DNA from 2 places in the Pseudomonas sp. LBUM1664 genome. Region 1 is predicted to be linked to the other one. Evidence: predicted binding sites of a transcription regulator. Region 1 holds the regulator's gene; the other holds the start of a gene.
What was found. Region 1 encodes sigma-54, which starts transcription at its own class of promoters, with help from an activator protein. Its sites were predicted from a motif close to ANTGGCATNNANNTTGCTNT; they were not measured.

Region 2: the regulator sigma-54 is predicted to act here: its motif matches at 4,863-4,882, upstream of ACA047_RS20970 (circularly permuted type 2 ATP-grasp protein).

What each region holds. Positions count from the first base shown of each region.
Region 1 is NZ_CP166791.1:5,297,397-5,304,830, reverse strand. Features, by position in the region: gene ACA047_RS24815 (ZIP family metal transporter) at 1-510, shown strand, start outside; gene ACA047_RS24810 (HPr family phosphocarrier protein) at 539-814, opposite strand; gene rapZ (RNase adapter RapZ) at 830-1,687, opposite strand; gene ptsN (PTS IIA-like nitrogen regulatory protein PtsN) at 1,689-2,153, opposite strand; gene hpf (ribosome hibernation-promoting factor, HPF/YfiA family) at 2,166-2,474, opposite strand; gene ACA047_RS24790 (RNA polymerase factor sigma-54) at 2,551-4,044, opposite strand; gene lptB (LPS export ABC transporter ATP-binding protein) at 4,211-4,936, opposite strand; gene lptA (lipopolysaccharide transport periplasmic protein LptA) at 4,936-5,481, opposite strand; gene lptC (LPS export ABC transporter periplasmic protein LptC) at 5,468-6,037, opposite strand; gene ACA047_RS24770 (KdsC family phosphatase) at 6,045-6,569, opposite strand; gene ACA047_RS24765 (KpsF/GutQ family sugar-phosphate isomerase) at 6,569-7,434, opposite strand, start outside.
Region 2 is NZ_CP166791.1:4,492,410-4,499,843, reverse strand. Features, by position in the region: gene ACA047_RS21005 (OmpA family protein) at 1-342, shown strand, start outside; gene ACA047_RS21000 (aminotransferase-like domain-containing protein) at 542-1,981, shown strand; gene ACA047_RS20995 (translation initiation factor 2) at 2,070-2,543, shown strand; gene ACA047_RS20990 (YkgJ family cysteine cluster protein) at 2,692-2,946, shown strand; gene ACA047_RS20985 (START domain-containing protein) at 3,000-3,608, shown strand; gene ACA047_RS20980 (hypothetical protein) at 3,759-3,995, shown strand; gene ACA047_RS20975 (ribonuclease E inhibitor RraB) at 4,197-4,538, shown strand; gene ACA047_RS20970 (circularly permuted type 2 ATP-grasp protein) at 4,914-6,323, shown strand; gene ACA047_RS20965 (alpha-E domain-containing protein) at 6,334-7,284, shown strand; gene ACA047_RS20960 (transglutaminase family protein) at 7,281-7,434, shown strand, end outside.

The sequences.
Region 1 (7,434 bases):
CTGTACTTGGTAGATCGCAAGGTGTCCTCTACGCCAGAAAGGCTGGTAGAGGTACCTGGGCGTTTGATGATCGCGCCGCGGATCTGGTTGTTCGTGTTTGCCATTATTGCCCACAACATTCCGGAAGGGATGGCCGTCGGCGTGTCGGCGGGCGGCGGCATGCCCGATGCCGACAGCCTGGCGATGGGTATCGCTTTGCAGGATGTACCTGAAGGATTGGTGATCGCACTGGTGTTGGCCACGGCCGGGATGTCGCGGGTCAAGGCGTTCCTGATTGGCGCCGCGTCTGGGCTGGTCGAGCCAGTGTTCGCGCTGCTATGCGCCTGGCTGGTAAGCCTGGCCGAACTGCTGTTGCCCTTGGGGCTGGCGCTTGCGGCCGGGGCGATGTTGCTGGTGGTGACCCATGAGGTCATTCCCGAATCCCGTCGCAACGGTCACGAGAAGCTGGCGAGCCTGGGGTTGCTGGTGGGGTTTTGTTTGATGATGGTGATGGATACGGCGTTGGCCTGATAGTCGAACAGAGCAACAGGGGGTGGGGTTATCCACCTTCGTCGAAAAAGTTGTTGATCAGGGCCTTCAGCGCATCCATTGCTTCTTGTGCCTGCTCACCTTCAGTTTCCAGGTAGATCTTGGTGCCCTTGCCGGCGGCGAGCATCATCATCGCCATGATGCTTTTACCGTCGATCGTGGACTCCGGCGTGCGGCCGACTCTGATGCTGGTGTCCTTGAACTGGCCTGCAACCCCGACGAACTTGGCCGACGCACGGGCATGCAGACCCAGCTTGTTGATGATTTCAATTTCCTGAGCAGGCATCGCGATGTGAATCCTTTAGCTGAGGTCGCGGTGGCGAACCTGGACGTTCTTCAGGGATTGTTGCAGGAGCTGACCCAGGCGTTCGGTCAGGTAGACGGAGCGGTGATGGCCTCCGGTACAGCCGATGGCGATTGTGACGTAGGCACGGTTGCTCGCGGCGAAGCGGGGCAGCCATTTGAGCAGGTAGCTGGAGATGTCCTGATACATGTCCTCGACATCCGGCTGGGCAGCCAGGTAGTCGACCACCGGCTGGTCGAGCCCGGATTGCTCACGCAATTCCGGTTTCCAATAAGGGTTGGGCAGGCAGCGCACATCGAACACCAGGTCGGCGTCTACCGGCATGCCACGCTTGAAACCGAACGACTCCACCAGGAACGCCGTGCCCGGCTCCGGCTGGTTCAGCAGGCGCAACTTGATGGTGTCGCGCAACTGATACAGGTTCAGGTTCGTGGTGTTGACCTTCAGGTCCGCCAGGTCGGCGATCGGACTCAGCAGCTGGCTTTCGTCATGGATGGCTTCGGCCAGGGAGCGGCTGGCGTTGCTCAGCGGGTGGCGCCGGCGGGTTTCGGAAAAGCGCTTGAGCAGTGTCTCTTCATCGGCATCCAGGTACAGCACATCGCACTGGATATGCCGGTTGCGCACTTCCTCGAGCAGTTCAGGAAACCGCGACAGATGGCTCGGCAGGTTGCGTGCATCGATGGACACCGCCACCAAGGGTTGCGCCAGTTCGGTGTGGATCAGGGCGCGCTCGGCCAGTTCCGGCAGCAGGCCGGCTGGCAGGTTGTCGATGCAATAGTAGCCGCTGTCCTCAAGCACATTGAGGGCGGTGCTTTTACCGGAGCCGGAGCGGCCACTGACGATGATCATGCGCATGTTAATGACCGCTCTGCTCGTCCAGGACTACCTGATACAAGGCCTGGTTGCTCGGTGCGCTGCGCAGTTTTTCGCGTACTTCCTTGCGGTCCAGCATGCTGGCGATCTGGCGCAGCAGCTCAAGGTGCGCATCGGTCGCCGCTTCCGGAACCAGCAGTACAAACAGCAGGTCGACCGGTGCGCCGTCGATGGCGTCGAAATCTATGGCGGCTTCAAGGTGCAACAGCGCGCTGATTGGCGCGGTACAACCTTTGAGGCGGCAGTGAGGGATGGCGATGCCGTTGCCAAAACCGGTGGAACCGAGTTTTTCACGGGCGATCAAGGCCTCGAAGACGTCCTGCCTTTTCAGGTCCGGCACTTCGCGGCCGATCAGGTCGGCGATTTGTTCTAGGGCTTTCTTTTTACTGCCACCCGGCACGTTCACCAGGGAACGGCCGGGGGTCAGGATGGATTCTAGTCGGATCATGGATTGGGGGGGTTAACGACCGGTTGCGCCCTGAAGGAGGCTTTGGGTCTTTTCCTTATGCTTTTTGAGTTGGCGATCCAGCTTGTCGGTCAGCAGGTCAATTGCGGCGTACATGTCGGTGTGCTCCGCGTTGGCGACCACTTCTCCGCCGGGGATATGCAGCGTGGCTTCGATTTTCTGCAGCAGCTTCTCGACGTTCATCGTGACTTGCACGTTGGTGATCTTGTCGAAATGCCTTTCTAATCGGTCGAGTTTTTCGCCGATGTAGGTGCGCAGGGGCTCGGTCACTTCCAGTTGGTGTCCACTGATGTTGACTTGCATACAGCTTCTCCTTCGTTGCCAGTGCATAAAGCGGCAGGCAGAAATACCTGCCACTGGAACGCTGTGGCGTGGCCTGTTACATCAACCGCTTGCGTTCGCTCGAAGGTGCGATCCCTAAGGATTCGCGGTATTTGGCGACGGTACGGCGGGCCACCTGAATGCCTTGTGCCTCCAGTAAACCAGCGATCTTGCTGTCACTCAACGGCTTTTTCTGATTTTCCGCCGCTACCAGTTTTTTGATGATCGCGCGGATGGCCGTGGACGAGCATTCACCGCCTTCGGAGGTGCTGACGTGGCTGGAGAAAAAGTATTTCAATTCATAGATGCCCCGAGGGGTATGCATGAATTTCTGGGTGGTCACCCGCGAAATCGTCGACTCGTGCATGCCAACCGCCTCGGCGATGTCATGCAGGACCAACGGTTTCATCGCTTCGTCGCCGTACTCCAGGAAGCCGCGCTGATGCTCGACGATCTGGGTGGCTACTTTCATCAAGGTTTCGTTGCGACTTTGCAGGCTCTTGATGAACCAGCGCGCTTCCTGCAACTGGTTGCGCATGAAGGTGTTGTCGGCGCTGGTGTCAGCGCGCCTTACAAAGCCTGCGTACTGGGCGTTGACCCGCAGCTTGGGCACCGATTCCTGGTTCAGTTCCACCAGCCAGCGATCGTTGTGCTTGCGCACGATCACGTCGGGCACCACGTATTCGGGTTCGGTGGACTCGATCTGCGAGCCCGGGCGCGGGTTGAGGCTCTGGACCAGTTCGATCACCTGGCGCAGTTCATCTTCCTTGAGCTTCATGCGCCGCATCAGTTGGCTGTAGTCGCGACCACCCAGCAGGTCGATGTAATCGGTGACCAGCCGCTTGGCTTCGGCCAGCCAAGGCGTCTTGGCGGATAACTGGCGCAGTTGCAGCAGCAGGCACTCGCCCAGGTTACGGGCGCCGATGCCGGCCGGCTCGAATTGCTGAATGCGGTGCAGGACGGCTTCGATCTCGTCCAGTTCGATGTCCAGCTCGGGGTCGAAGGCTTCGAGGATTTCTTCGAGCGTTTCGTCCAGGTAGCCCTGATTATTGATGCAATCGATCAGGGTCACGGCGATCAGGCGATCGGTGTCGGACATCGGCGACAGGTTCAGCTGCCACAGCAGATGGCTTTGCAGGCTCTCGCCAGCGGAGGTGCGGGTGGTGAAGTCCCACTCGTCGTCATCGCCGCTTGGCAGGCTGCTGGCGCTGGTCTGGTAGACGTCTTCCCAGGCCGTGTCCACCGGCAGGTCATTGGGGATGCGTTCGTTCCATTCGCCATCCTCAAGGTTATCCACCGTCGGGGCGGCTTCCTGGTAGGACGGTTCCGGGATTTCGGTACTGGTTTTTTGCTCGACGTTGTCGGCCAGCGGATCGGTGTTGTCGAAGTCGTCGCCTTCTTCCTGGCGTTCGAGCATCGGATTGGACTCCAGGGCCTCCTGGATTTCCTGTTGCAGGTCCAGGGTCGACAATTGGAGCAGGCGGATGGCCTGTTGCAGCTGCGGTGTCATCGTCAGCTGCTGGCCCATTCTCAAGACTAGCGATGGTTTCATGGCTGGGGCTTAACACCTTAATTCGCCGGCGCACATGCGCCATCCACTACAGGGCGCCGAAGCGCCAAACATAAGCAAATTATATGCCTGAAACTGGAGTGTTTGCCTAGGGCGTCGCCGTAATAAAATTAAACGACGCCCGGGCGATTCGCCAGACACTTTGTGCTTACAGGCGGAACTCATGGCCCAGATACACTTCCTTGACCAGTTCATTGGCCAGGATGGTGGCGGAGTCGCCTTCGGCGATCAGCTGGCCGTCATTGACGATATAGGCGGTTTCACAGATATCCAGCGTCTCACGCACGTTGTGGTCGGTGATCAGCACGCCGATCCCCTTGGCCTTGAGGTGGTGGATGATCTGCTTGATGTCGCCCACCGAGATCGGATCCACACCGGCGAACGGTTCGTCGAGCAGGATGAATTTCGGTGCGGTGGCCAGGGCGCGGGCAATTTCCACGCGTCGCCGTTCGCCACCGGACAGGCTCATACCCAGGTTGTCGCGAATGTGGTTGATGTGGAATTCCTGCAACAGGCTTTCCAGCTCCTGGCGGCGGCCAGCCTTGTCGAGCTCCTTGCGGGTCTCGAGGATCGCCATGATGTTGTCGGCAACCGACAGTTTGCGGAAGATCGACGCTTCTTGCGGCAGATAGCCGATACCGGCCTTTGCCCGGCCGTGCATCGGCTGGTGGCTGACGTCCAGGTCGTCGATCAGCACGCGACCCTGATCGGCCTGGACCAGGCCGACGATCATGTAGAAGCAGGTAGTCTTGCCCGCGCCGTTGGGGCCGAGCAGGCCGACGATCTGGCCGCTGTCGATGGACAGGCTGACGTCACGTACGACTTGACGGCTCTTGTAGCTCTTGGCCAGGTGCTGAGCTTTCAGAGTTGCCATTACTGGGCCTTCTGCTCGGTTTTCTTTTTAGGCTGGATCACCATGTCGATCCGTGGGCGCTGCTCGGTCACCTTGTTACCCGTGGCACGACCGGCGCTGGCCAGTTTTTTGTTCGTGTCGTAGACGATTTTCTCGCCTTGGGTGGTGTTGCCGTCTTTGTCGATGACCTTGGCGCGGTCGATCAGTACAACGCGATCTTGGGAAGCGTGATACTGGATAGTCACCCCGTAGCCCTGCACGGGCTTGGTGTCGCCCGCGGTTTGCATCTGCTCGAAATAGGCCAGGTTGCCCACCGAGGTCACCACGTCGATATCGCCGGTCGGGGTGCGAGTGATGGTCACGGTATTGCCGGTGACCTTCATCGTGCCTTGGGTGATGATCACATCGCCTTTATAGGTGGCTACACCGTTCTTGTCGTCCAGCTGAGCGTCGTCGGCCTGGATACGGATAGGTTGGTCGCGGTCGTTGGGAAGGGCCCAGGCGCTCGCGCTTCCCAGTGCTGCGCCCAGACTGAGCAAAATAGGGAGGGTTTTAGCGAGCTTCATACTGTCCTCTTACGTTCGATAGCAGGTGTATCCTGCTTTCCTTCAAATACGCTTTCATTCCCGTGCCGGTCGATACACCACCGGCGCCGTCGATTCTAACGGGTTGCTCGGTCTGCGCATATTCTTGCTGTGGGAAGACTGTCATACGACTACTGGTAATGATGGTCGTACGGTTTTTCTCATCGGTTCGAGCGATGCGTACCGAGTCGATCAGTTCCACTTCGGTGCCGCCGGAATTGACTTCGGCGCGCACGCTCTGCACATGCCACGGGAACTCGGTGCCGCGGAACATGTTCAGGTCCGGTGTGGTGACCAGCGTGATGTCGGTGGCCTTTACGTGGTCGACCTTGTCCGATGTCATCTCATACTGCACTTTGCCATCGGGCAGGTATTGCAGGGTATGCGTGTTGGTCGCGTACCAGTCGATATTCTCTTCAACCTTGGCAGCAGGCTGGTCGAGAAAGCGTTCCGGGCTGATGTTCCAGTAGCCCACCGCCGCGAAAATCGCTGCGATACAGCCGAACACCACAATGGTGCGAATCTTCTTGCTCAGCATAAATGGCTCACAGGTACGCGGCGTTGGCCGCTTCGAGGCGGCCCTGGGCGCGCAGGATCAGTTCACAGAATTCACGGGCGGCCCCTTCGCCGCCTCGCGCCGTGGTAACACCGTGGGCGTGTTCGCGTACGAAAGCGGCCGCATTGGCCACTGCCATGCCCAAGCCAACCCGGCGAATCACCGGCAGGTCTGGCAGGTCGTCACCGAGGTAGGCGACCTGTTCATAGCTTAGGTTGAGTTGAGCCAGAAGCTCGTCCAGCACCACCAGTTTGTCTTCGCGTCCCTGGTAAAGGTGTGGAATGCCGAGGTTCTTGGCGCGCCGCTCGACCACCGGGGTCTTGCGGCCACTGATGATGGCGGTCTGCACGCCGGCGGCCATCAACATCTTGATGCCTTGGCCGTCGAGGGTGTTGAAGGTCTTGAATTCACTGCCGTCTTCGAGAAAGTACAGGCGACCGTCGGTCAGCACGCCATCGACGTCGAAGACGGCGAGCTTGATGTTTTTGCCTCGTGGCAGCAGATCGGTAGTCATCACATTACTCCTGCACGTAGCAGATCGGACAGGTTGAAAGCGCCGATCGGGCGGTCCTCGCTGTCCACTACCACCAGTGCGTTGATTCTATTGTCTTCCATGATTTTCAGGGCTTCGGCGGCGAGCATGTCGGCGCGGGCAGTCTTGCCATGAAGGGTCATGACTTCGTCGATGGTCGCATGGCGGATATCGATGGCGCGGTCCAGGGTGCGACGCAGGTCGCCGTCGGTGAAGATCCCGGCGAGCTTGCCATCGGCTTCGAGAATCACCGTCATGCCCAGCCCCTTGCGGGTCATCTCCATGAGCGCGTCCTTGAGCAGCGTGCCGCGCTGTACCTGCGGCAACTCCTGGCCTGCGTGCATCACGTTTTCGACTTTCAGCAACAAGCGACGGCCCAGGGCGCCACCGGGATGGGAAAAGGCGAAATCTTCAGCGGTGAACCCCCTGGCTTCCAGCAGGGCCACGGCCAGGGCGTCGCCCATGACCAGCGCCGCGGTGGTGGAGGAGGTAGGGGCCAGGTTCAGCGGGCAGGCTTCGTGCTCGACATGAACATTGAGGTTCACTTCGGCGGCCTTGGCCAGGGGCGAATCCGGGTTGCCGGTGAGGCTGATCATCTGGATGCCCAGGCGTTTGATCAGCGGCAGCAGGGTGAGGATCTCATTGGTGGAACCGGAGTTGGACAGGGCCAGGATGACGTCGTCCCGGGTGATCATGCCCATGTCACCATGGCTGGCTTCGGCCGGGTGGACGAAAAATGCCGTGGTGCCGGTGCTGGCCAGGGTGGCGGCGATCTTGTTGCCGATGTGCCCGGACTTGCCCATGCCTACCACAACCACGCGGCCCTTGCTGGCCAGAATCATCTCGC
Region 2 (7,434 bases), 800 kb from region 1:
CTGTTCGACACCGGTGAAGCGGAATTGAAGAACTCGGCCAACCGGGTCGTGCTCAAAATCGTGCAGTTCTTGCAGCTCAACCCCAAGCGTGTAGTGCGCATTGAAGGGTATGCCGACAGCACCGGCGGCAAGCAGGAAAACCTCAAACTGTCCCGTGACCGTGCACAAGCGGTGGCAGACGTGCTGGTGGACTTGGGGATCGACGAAAAGCGTATTCAGGTCGAGGGCTACGGTGACGAGTACCCGGTGGACGTCAACGCTTCCGAGCGTGGTCGGGCACAGAACCGTCGCGTTGAAATTGTGTTCTCCGATGAGAAAGGCCAGCTCGGCGCCGCCCGCTGAGGGCTGCGTCACTGGAAAACCCGGCCCTTCAAAGGTGCCGGGTTTTTTTGGGCCTGCGGATTGATCATTAATGAGTACAGTTGGGGCTGTCACTGCGCTGTACTGTCGAGTAATCTAATAACTGTCCCAGTACACTTCTAAACTGTTCCGGTATCGTTTCTGACAACAATAAAATGCCCGCGAAATCGAGTGCTGCGTCATGACCAACCTCTTGCTCTATCAACGTATTGCTCAACAACTGGCTGAAGACATCCGGCGCGGTGTGTATCAGCCCGGTGAACGCGTACCTTCGGTGCGCAAGATGAGTTCGCAGCTCAACGTCAGCCATGCGACGGTGCTGCAGGCCTACGCCAACCTTGAAGACCAGGGGCTGATCCGCGCGCGGCCGCAGTCGGGCTACTACGTGCACCAGACCCCGGCTCTCACCGCGCCGACACCGGACATCGCTCGGGTCGAACGTCCAGGGCTGGTGACTCGCAGCAGCATCATCCAGCAGGTATTGGTCGAGTCGCGCCGCGAAGGGGTGTTCCCACTGGGGGCGGCGGTGCCAAGTGTCGATTACCTGCCTGTACGGGCATTGCATCAGCAATTGGCCAAGGTCACGCGTTTCCACAGTCCGCGGGCGTTCAGCTACATGTTCAGCCCGGGCTTCGAGCCGTTGCGTCGCCAGGTGGCGATTCGCATGCGTGACGCCGGCGTAGTGGTGGATCCCTCCGAGGTGGTGATTACCCACGGCTGTGTCGATGCGCTGCAAATGTCCTTGCGGGTGCTGACCCGGCCAGGGGATCTGATTGCAGCCGAATCGCCCACCTACTATGGCTTGCTGCAATTGGCGGATCTGTTGGGCCTCAAGGTCATCGAGATCCCCAGCGACCCGGTCACCGGCATGAGCCTTGAGGCCCTGCAACTGGCGGCCAACCAGTGGTCGATCAAGGCGCTGGTGCTGACCACGCGCCTGAGCAACCCCCTGGGCGGCACCATGCCCGAGGAGCGGCAAAAGCAACTGTTGCGTCTGGCATCGGACTTCGACATTCAGATCGTCGAGGACGATATCTATGGCGAGTTGATGTTCGAGCAGGGACGCACCAAGGCGCTCAAGGCCTATGACCGGTTGGACCGGGTCATTTACTGTTCGAGTTTTTCCAAGACGTTATCTCCGGGTGTGCGCATCGGCTGGATGATCGCCGGAAAATTCCAGCAGGAAATCCAACGGCTCCAGACCTTCAGCACTCACTCGGCGTGCAGCGTCACGCAGATGGGCATCGCGGCGTATCTGGAAAATGGCGGCTATGACCGGCACTTGCGCTATATCCGCCAGGAGTACCGCAAGAACCTCAGCGCCTTTCAGTTGGCGGTGCAGCAGTACTTCCCTGAAGGCACGCAAATGAGCCGTCCCACCGGCGGTTTCATCCTGTGGGTCAGCCTGCCGGGGCGGGTCAATACCCAGGAGTTGCATGTGCGGGCACTGCAACAAGGCATCAGTATCGCGCCAGGGCTGATTTTCAGTAACACCGAGCAGTTCAATCACTGTATCCGCCTGAATTGCGGCACACCTTGGAACCGCGAAGCCGAGCGGGCCTTGATGACGCTGGGCCTGTTGGCCACTCAATTGTGCCAGGAGACCGCCAGCGGTTTTTGAAAGGAATCAACCGCTTAGCCTGATGTGCTTGTCAGCACCTTATTATCAGGCGAGCATGGGGGTCTCTGCCGTAAATGCCGTTGTATTTATGAAAGCCATTGTTCCTGCCGCCTGGGTTTTGATCGGCCTGTTGACTGCCTTCCATACGGGAGGCGTCGTGGCTGCTTCGGCACAGGAGAAAACAGCCGCCAGCGCCACGAAAAATGTGCCGAAAAAACCGGCAGTGGTCAAAAAGGCTCCCGCGAAAAAAGCGGCTCCGGCGAAGAAAAAACGCGCCCCTGTCGCCTCCAAGAGCAAATCTGCCCGTGAGGTCGCCAAGATCCCGTTGCCGCCGGCCAAGCTGGACTTAAGCCTGCCCCATGAGATGGTCGAGAAACTGCAACCGCCGGGTAAGGTGCTGTCGCCCAAGCGTGAGCAGCTGTTGCCGTCCATGTTCGAGGAAAAGCCCGGACCGTTCCAACTCAATGGCCGTTTGCTGAGCAATGAAATGCAACTGCCACTGCGTAATCAGGAACGCAAGGAAGTGGACGGCGCGGCGCTGGAGTTCGAGTTCAAGCAATAGCCCATCGCCTTGAATGCAGTTCGTCGATGACTGTCCGGTCATCCTGCCGTGGGCGAAAAAACACGCGGACGGTAATTTAAAACGAGTGTTTTAGCCGTTACTCTGTGTTCTGTTACTAACTATTACCTGCCGTGAGGATGATGTCGTCATGAAATGCCGTGAAGGCTGTGGCGCCTGTTGCATCGCCCCTTCCATCAGCTCGCCCATCCCTGGCATGCCCCAAGGCAAACCGGCGGGAGAACGCTGCGTGCAATTGTCGGTCGATAACCTGTGCAGGATCTTCGGCCAGTCGGAACGACCGTCGGTGTGCTCGGCGTTCGAAGCCGACATCGAGGTTTGTGGCAACAGCAGCGAAGACGCCATCCGGCTCATCGGTTGGTGGGAGCAAGTCACTGCAGCGTAGTGGGTCAATGATCGGAACTGAAATGAACGAACTTGGACAATAAGGAAAAAATTATGGGTTCGCTGCATCGTATGGCTGTGTTGTGTGGTTTGACCGTGTTGTTGGCAACGGCCACCGCCCAGGCAGAAGACTGGCAAGTCGCTAAGGATCAGGACGGTATCAAGGTTTCCCTCAGTGAAGTGGCCGGCTCCAAATACAAGGCCTATCGCGGCGTGACCGTCATGACAACCACCATGGCCAAGCTGCGGGCCCTGCAGGAAGACGTCTCGGGCGCCTGCGCCTGGATTCATGAGTGCAAGAGCCAGAAACTGCTCAAGCACGAAGGCAATCAGAGCTGGACCTATACCCAGTTCAATACGCCGTGGCCGGTTACGCCTCGGGACTCGGTGCTGAAAGTCATCACCGTCGAAGGCGCTGATGGCAGCCTGACGCGCAATCTTGAAGGTGTGCCGACCTATCTGCCCGAAGAAAAGGGTTTTGTGCGGGTGGCGCAGGTCGAGGGCTTCTGGAAGTTCACGCCCAAGGGCGCGAACCAGGTCGAAGTGACCTACCAGGTGCACACCGAGCCGGGTGGTCAGGTACCGTCTTGGCTGGCCAACAAGTTCGTGGTGGACGCGCCGTTCAACACCTTGAAAGCGTTGAAGGAACGTGCCGAGAAATAATCGGCAGGGCTGTGCAAATGGCTGCATGGAAAGACCGCCCGCGAGGCGGTTTTTTCATGCGTGCCGTCCAACCACTCAGCGGAACGAATGTTGCGCTTTCAATGTCGAGATAAAGGTAAGCCAGGCCCTGAATTGATCGAGGAGACACCGATGCAAAAGTGGGAAATCACTTTCGTTGATGACCACGGCGAAACTATCGTCGAGCCGTTCTACTGTGACCAGGAGCCCACCATGGAGCAGGCTGCACAACTGATTCGAGAAAGGTTGCTTCCAGTGCTCGAGCAACTGGACCTCAACGATCTGGAGGGGCGTACCGAAGACCCTACAGTCAAGAACCTAAAATCCCAGCACAGCATCGAAATTATCAGCATTACTCCAATTTCATGAAGTTCATTGCCAAGCTCCGCTTGGCACTCGCCACGACTTGAGGCTACTCTGCAATTGAGATCAGCGAGGGATCGCGAAGGTCCGGTCTTGTCAGCTACATGCTTGTGTCCCGACGGTAATTTGATGCCGCATCGCGTGTAGCTCACGGGTTGCGCGTACGGGAAGACGGAAAGTCTATCCATCAGTTCAGGAGGACGTTTCATGAGCACAGCCTATCAAGAAGACATCAGCACCAGCGTGTTGCGCCGCATGAAAGAAGGCGGTTTCGATTTTTCACGATTCCATCCCATCGAGTTCTACGCCATTTTCCCGGATGAGGAGCGGGCGCGCAGGGCAGCAGGTCATTTTCGCGGGGAATCGTTAAATGCGCAGATCAGTGCACGGGACGACGGGGCTTGGTCATTGGAGCTGAGCCGGGTGATGTACGCCACCTATGATGACATTGGAGACTTCGAGCAAGACTTTGAGGCGGTGGTCGAGCCCTTGGGCGGCATCATCGAAGGCTGGGGCGTCAAGCAAGAGATTCGGCGCCTGCAGGCCTGACATTTCTCTCACCGCAACCAAAGCAACGGCTGACCTTTGTGTCGGCCGTTTTCATGTGCGATGCCAAACAAGAACATCACCCACTGATCTACCGCCAACATCACCTCAACTGACCCACACTCTGGCGAATGCTCATCCCCGCAGGTTTTGTACCTAACTGTATCCAGGGCAGGTTGTGTCCTTTTTCCGTGGCTATGCTCAGGAGAGCCGCGCCTTGCGTCGTAATGAAGCGAGGCGCGGCGGGGTGGGGGCATTTTTTGCACTATAAGGGTGCGGGGGCTATCGGTGGATAATCCAACCCGTTGATCATAAGGCGTTTATGCCGATGGCACGGGCCTTGCGAAGCCTTGATGTCAGGGTGACAAGGAGTACGGCATGATCCGCACTGGTTTTGATGAAATGTACGACGCCGACGGCCAGGTCCGCCCGCATTACCGGGCATTTTCCCGTTGGCTGGCCGAAACGCCTGACGAGCTTCTGGCCCAACGCAGACGCGAAGCCGATCTGCTGTTTCATCGCGCCGGGATTACGTTCACGCTCTACGGTGACGAGCAGGGCACAGAGCGCCTGATCCCTTTCGACACCATCCCGCGCAGCATCCCCGCCAGTGAATGGCGAGTGGTCGAGCGTGGCTGCATCCAGCGGGTCAAGGCGCTGAACATGTTTCTCGCCGACCTCTACCACGAACAACGGATTATCCGGGCCGGCATCATCCCGGCCGAGCAGGTGCTGGCCAACGAGCAGTATCAGTTGGCGATGCAAGGGTTGGATCTGCACCGCGACATCTATGCCCACATTTGCGGTGTCGACCTGGTACGCGATGGCGACGGCACGTACTACGTGCTCGAAGACAATCTTCGTACGCCCAGCGGCGTCAGCTACATGCTCGAAGATCGCAAGATGATGATGCGCCTGTTCCCCGAGCTGTTCGCCGTCCAGCGCATCGCCCCGATTGACCATTATCCCAACCTGCTGCTCGATACCCTGAAAAGCTCCAGCCCGCTGGATGACCCCAGTGTTGTCGTGCTCACGCCTGGGCGTTTCAACAGCGCTTTCTTCGAACACGCGTTCCTGGCCCGTGAGATGGGCGTGGAGCTGGTGGAAGGCGCTGATCTGTTCGTGCGCGACGACAAGGTGTTCATGCGCACCACTGACGGGCCGAAAGCGGTGGATGTGATTTACCGTCGTCTCGATGACGCATTCCTCGATCCACTGGCCTTCAATCCGGATTCAATGCTCGGTGTACCGGGGCTGCTGTCGTCCTACCGTTCGGGCAATGTGGTGCTGGCCAATGCCATCGGCACTGGTGTGGCGGACGACAAGTCGGTGTACCCGTTTGTCACCGATATGATCCGTTTTTACCTGGACGAAGAGCCGATCCTGAAGAACGTCCCTACATGGCAGTGCCGTAATCCCGCTGAACTTTCCCACGTTCTGGCGAACCTTCCGGATCTGGTGGTCAAGGAAACCCAAGGCTCCGGCGGTTACGGAATGCTGGTGGGGCCGGCCGCGACGACGGCGCAGATCGACGCCTTCCGCGAGCGGATCAAGGCCAAGCCGCACGCCTACATCGCTCAGCCGACGCTGTCGCTTTCGACGTGCCCGACCTTTGTCGAAAACGGCATCGCCCCGCGCCACATCGACTTGCGTCCGTTTGTGCTGTCCGGTCGTGAAACCCGCGTGGTGCCTGGCGGCCTGACCCGCGTTGCGCTACGCGAAGGCTCCCTGGTGGTGAACTCGTCCCAGGGCGGTGGTACCAAGGACACCTGGGTGGTCGAGGATTGAAGGAGCTGCCATGTTAAGTAGAACCGCCTCGGATCTGTATTGGATGTCGCGTTACCTGGAGCGCGCGGAAAACCTCGCGCGGATGCTCGACGTCAGCTATTCGCTGTCACTGATGCCCCAGGACGGGCGCGGCGACGGCTTGCACGAACTGGCGATGCCGTTGTTGATTACTGGCACGCTGGACGATTACCGAGAACGACATGGCGATTTGCATGCCGAGCGATTGCTGCATTTTTTTGCCCTGGAAGCTGCCAACCCGACCAGCATCTACAGTTGCCTCGGCTCCGCGCGGGCCAGTGCCCACGCGGTGCGTGGGCGAATCACCGCCGACATGTGGGAAAACATCAACGCCACCTGGCTGGAGATTCGCGATATTGCCGAGCAAGGCCTGAGTCGCTACGGCATGAGCCGTTTTTGCGAGTGGATCAAGGAAAGGTCCCACCTGTTTCGAGGCGCAACCTACGGCACCATCATGCGTAACGACGCGTTCAGGTTCATTCGTCTGGGGACCTTTATCGAAAGGGCCGACAACACCTTGCGCTTGCTCGACGCCCGCTACGAAATGGCGGGCGATCAGGCCGACGCGGTCAGCGACGGCACGGCCCACGCGTACTACCAATGGAGTGCGCTGTTGCGGGCCTTGTCTTCCTTCGAGGCCTACACCGAGATCTATCGCGACGCCCCCGGTGCCCGCCACGTGGCTGAACTGCTGCTGTTGCGCGCCGACGTGCCGCGTTCGCTGCGTGCCTGCACCGAAGAGATCGACCAGATCCTCGCGAGCCTGCCGGGCACTACCGGCCGACACGCACAACGCCTGGCGGCGGAAATGGACGCACGCTTGCGCTACACCGGCATCAACGAAATCCTCGGCGGGGGCCTGCATGCCTGGCTCACCGAATTCATCCCACTGGTCCGCGAACTGGGCAACGCCATTCACAGTTCCTACCTGGAGGTCATATGAGACTCTCAATCAGCCATGAAACGGCCTACCACTATGAAGACCAGGTTCGCGCCAGCATCCAGTACCTGCGCCTGACCCCCCACGACAGCGAACGCCAGCATGTACTGAGTTGGCAACTCGATTTGCCCCGGCCTGTGCGGGCGCAACTGG